2 regions of the Streptomyces sp. NPDC046870 genome follow, and region 2 is predicted to be linked to the other one. Evidence: riboswitches for the same ligand, from Rfam matches in the RefSeq annotation. Region 2 holds a riboswitch; the other holds the start of a gene.
What was found. Region 2 has a riboswitch for cobalamin ahead of AB0946_RS09630 (HoxN/HupN/NixA family nickel/cobalt transporter). Riboswitches for the same ligand answer to the same signal wherever they lie in the genome.

Region 1: linked by a shared signal. The riboswitch ahead of AB0946_RS05385 (ribonucleoside-diphosphate reductase subunit alpha) and the one ahead of AB0946_RS09630 (HoxN/HupN/NixA family nickel/cobalt transporter) in region 2 are both predicted to bind cobalamin.

The regions. Positions count from the first base shown of each region.
Region 1 is NZ_JBEYXM010000002.1:201,522-203,711, reverse strand. Features, by position in the region: gene AB0946_RS05385 (ribonucleoside-diphosphate reductase subunit alpha) at 1-1,009, opposite strand, end outside; cobalamin riboswitch at 1,131-1,268, opposite strand; partial or broken gene AB0946_RS05380 (GNAT family N-acetyltransferase) at 1,381-1,581, opposite strand; gene AB0946_RS05375 (ATP-binding protein) at 1,700-2,190, shown strand, end outside.
Region 2 is NZ_JBEYXM010000003.1:240,213-242,402, reverse strand. Features, by position in the region: gene AB0946_RS09640 (glycoside hydrolase family 13 protein) at 1-341, opposite strand, end outside; gene AB0946_RS09635 (metalloregulator ArsR/SmtB family transcription factor) at 421-771, opposite strand; cobalamin riboswitch at 853-1,035, shown strand; gene AB0946_RS09630 (HoxN/HupN/NixA family nickel/cobalt transporter) at 1,063-2,145, shown strand; gene AB0946_RS09625 (nucleoside hydrolase) at 2,149-2,190, opposite strand, start outside.

The DNA.
Region 1 (2,190 bases), on a different contig from region 2:
TCCAGTGCGCGAGGTTGAGGTTGTGGGTGCGGCGGGCGTCCTCGCCGGTGTTGTCCCGCAGCTCCAGGAACTCCTCGATGTCGGAGTGCCAGGTCTCCAGGTAGACCGCTGCCGCGCCCTTGCGCCGGCCGCCCTGGTTCACCGCCGCTACCGACGCGTCCAGCGTCTTCAGGAACGGCACGATCCCGTTGGAGTGCCCGTTCGTCCCCCGGATCAGCGAACCGCGCGAGCGCACACGGGAGTACGACAGACCGATGCCGCCGGCGTGCTTCGACAGGCGGGCGACCTGGTGGTAGCGGTCGTAGATGGAGTCCAGCTCGTCGAGCGGGGAGTCCAGCAGGTAGCAGGACGACATCTGGGGGTGCCGCGTACCGGAGTTGAAGAGGGTGGGGGAGGACGGCAGGTAGTCCAGGCGGCTCATCAGCCGGTACAGCGCCGCCACTTCGTCCACGGAGCGGGTCGTGTCGTCCTCCGCCAGGCCGCTCGCCACGCGCAGCAGGAAGTGCTGGGGCGTCTCCACGGCCTTCCGGGTGACCGGGTGGCGCAGCAGGTAGCGGCTGTGCAGGGTGCGCAGACCGAAGTAGCCGAAGCGGTCGTCGGCCGCGGGGTCGACCAGTGCGTCCAGGCGCTCGGCGTGCAGCCGCACGAACGCGGCGGTGCGGTCGGCGATCAGGCCCTCGCGGTGGCCGGCCGCGACCGACTCGGTGAAGGACGTCACGCCCTGCGAGGCGGCCTCGTCCCGGATGGCGAGGGTCAGCAGCCGGGCGGCCAGCTTCGAGTACGCGGGGTCCTCGGAGATCAGGCCGGCGGCGGCCTCCGTGGCCAGCTCCCGCAGCTCCGCCTCGTCGGCCCGCGCGGACCGGCCGCGCAGCGCGGCGGCGGCCACCCGGCCCGGGTCGGCGTCGGGCAGGTCGGCGGTCAGCTCGGTCAGGGTCCGCAGCAGCGCGGCACCGGGACCGTCGGTCTCCGGCTCGCTGACTGAAGCCGGGTCGGCTGGCGCGATGGTCACGTGGGGCTCTCCCTCGCTCGGCACGGGGCCTGGCGGAGGCAGGGGCGGTCACGAGCGCGCACGGCGTCGCGTCCACCGGCCCATTCCACGAGGCCCGGACGTCGGAACCACCCGGGCCTGGACGGCCGGGTGCACCGCCGGCAGGTCTTCGGACTCGACACGCGTGCGGGGGCACACGGGTACACCGTTGCGGGACAGTTCCGGATTCACACCGGATTCCCCTGCGACGACAGCGAGGACGAGCATACATCTAGTGCCGGGCTGCCATGTCACCCCCAGATGTTGTGTCGACGCGGCCTCAGAGGGTCAACTCGCACGCGAGGAGCGTGAGGTCGTCCCGGCCCGGGAGGACCGCGGGCATCCTGATCCCCCGCCTCTCCCGGACCGGCGATGTCGGACATGGGGCAGCCGGAGGTGACCCCACCGAGGAGCACGCCGTCGCGGGCGGCCACGAGGACGTCCGCGGCGGCGGCCCGCTTCGCCGCGTCCCTCGGCTCGCCCCGGTACCGGTCGCTCTCGTCGAAGGCGAGGAGGCCGTCACGGAGACAGGCCCCGGCGGTGATCTCGCCCAGGTCTCACTCGCCGGGAGCGGCTTGCCGGGTTGCGGGGCGGAATGCCCATGTTTTCATGGAAAGAGGTGCTGTGTGGGGTCCTCCGTGCCGAAAGCTGGTCTCGGAAGGAGAACGCACCATGACGAGAATCGTCCGCCACCCACCGGGCAAGGAACGACCACGCAACGCGCCGATGGCGACGCTGTACGTGCGACGGGCGTGGCGCCGGATCAGACGGTTCCTCCTGGCCTACTGGCACCACCTGACCATCAGTTCGGAAGCCCGGCTCGACACCACCCGCCCCCGCAAGTGGCGCAGATGGGCCTCGTACACCAACGCGAACCGGGTCGTCTGGGCCCTCGCCGCCCTCGCCGTCCTGGCGTGGCTCGCGGAGGGCGTGTACATCCTGGTCTCGCACCACACGACGCGGTTCGAGACGTGGCGGAAGGACAACGCGGGCTTCGACGCCCTCCTCCGCTTCGTCGGTCCTGTGCTCTCCGCCTCGATCGCCGCCGCCCTCTTCCTGTTCTTCTGGTACTGGTGGACCAAGCGGCGCTACCTCGCGAAGGCACGCAGGCATCCCCGCGCTCTGGTACCCACCGCCGGCCCCGACATCGCCGAGATCGTGGG
Region 2 (2,190 bases):
GTGTGGTTGGGGACGATGTCCACGACGACCTTGAGCCCGAGCCGGTGCGCCTCGCCCACCAGGGCGTCGAAGTCGTCCAGGGTGCCGAGGCGCTCGTCGACCCCGCGCGGGTCGATGACGTCGTAGCCGCCGTCGGCGAGTTCGGAGGGGTAGAAGGGGCTCAGCCACAGGGCGTCCACGCCGAGGGAGGCGAGATGGCCCAGCCGTTCGGTGACGCCCCGCAGATCGCCGAGGCCGTCACCGTCGGCGTCGGCGAAGCTGCGCGGGTACACCTGGTAGACGACGGCCTGCCGCCACCAGTCGGGGTTCCTGGACGAGAGGTCCGGCGAGAGGTCTGCCATACGGGCTCCCAGGGGACGGACGACGGTACGGAATCTGTATCTGTCCACATTGCCCGGAAAGGCAACCTTGCAGGGCCGTTCAGCCCACGCAGTGCTCCAACAGCCCCCGGACGTCCGCGTCCACCACCCTGTACCGCACCACGCGCCCCTCCTTCTCCCCCGCCACGACCCCGGCCGCCCGCAGCAGCCGCAGGGCCTGGGAGACGGCGGGGTCGTTCATCCCCGTGGCGATGGCGAGGTCCGACACGGCGAGCGGCCCGGTGCGGTGCAGCGCGACCAGCAGCGCCAGCCGGTTGGCGTCGGCGAGCAGCGAGAAACGGTCGGCCCAGGTGCGCAGACGCCCCGCCTCACCGATGGCGGCGATCGCCTCGCAGACCCGGTGCCCGTCGATGGAACGACGGTCGGCTCGGTCGGCAGGCACGAGATGCATGGGGCCAGTCTGGCAGGCCCCCTCTTTGTGATCTTCGATACCTGCGCAGGTGCGCAGCTATGCAGGAAACCGCGTGCCCCTCTACGGTGGGCGGGCCGTGGTGCTCGGGAAGTCGATGGAAGGTCGACGCGGCCCTCGCCACTGTGATCGGGGAGTTCCCGTTCCGTCCGGCACCGCCGGGCCACTGGTCGCAGACCGGGAAGGCAGGAACGGCGGACGTACGACCCGTAAGCCAGGAGACCGGCCACGGCAGCTCACGAAGTGATCCACGAGGTGCTGGAGCGTGAACCCATGGCCGATGCCACGTCTTTCCGCTGGCGACGTGAGGACACCGTCAAGACGGTGGGGCTGCTGGCGGTGATCGTCGCCCTCCACGTCGTCGCGTTCGGAATCCTCTACGTCCTCGTCGCGCCCGAGCACTACAAGGTCGGCTCCGACGTCTTCGGGGTCGGGCTGGGCATCACCGCCTACACCCTCGGCATGCGGCACGCCTTCGACGCCGACCACATCGCGGCGATCGACAACACCACCCGCAAGCTGATGGCCGACGGCAAGCGGCCGGTGTCGGTGGGGTTCTGGTTCGCGCTGGGCCACTCCAGCGTGGTGGTGCTGCTGGCCCTGCTGATCGCGGGCGGCACCTCGCTGGCCGGGAAGGTCATGAACGAGGGATCCACCACCCACCAGGTGCTCGGCTTCCTCGGTACGACGGTCTCCGGCACGTTCCTCTACCTCATCGCCGCCCTGAACCTGATCGCCCTGGTGGGCATCCTGAAGGTCTTCCGGGCGATGCGCGCGGGCGCGTACGACGAGAAGGAGCTCGAACAGCACCTGGACTCGCGGGGGTTCATGAACCGCGTCCTCGGCCGGCTGACGAAGTCCGTCTCGCGGCCGGGGCAGATGTACCCGCTCGGCTTCCTCTTCGGCCTCGGCTTCGACACGGCCACCGAGGTCACGCTGATGGTGATGGCGGGCTCGGGCGCGGCGGCGGGGCTGCCCTGGTACGCGATCCTCTGCCTGCCCCTGCTCTTCGCCGCCGGGATGAGCCTGTTCGACACCCTCGACGGCACGTTCATGAACTTCGCCTACCAGTGGGCGTTCTCCAACCCGGTCCGCAAGGTCTTCTACAACCTCGCCATCACCGGTCTGTCCGTCGCGGTCGCCTTCTTCATCGGCACCATCGAGCTGGTCGGCGTCCTGCACGAGAAGTTCGGCCTGCACGACGACATCACCGGCTGGATCGCCGGCCTGGACCTGGACAACGTCGGCTACCTCATCGTCGGCCTGTTCGTCCTGGTGTGGGCGGCGGCGCTGGCGTACTGGAAGGTCGCCCGGGTGGAGGAGCGCTGGGCGGTCTCCCCGTCCGCCGCCGAGTAGCGCCTACCGCGCGACCGTCTCCAGGTACAGCTTCACGTACCGGTC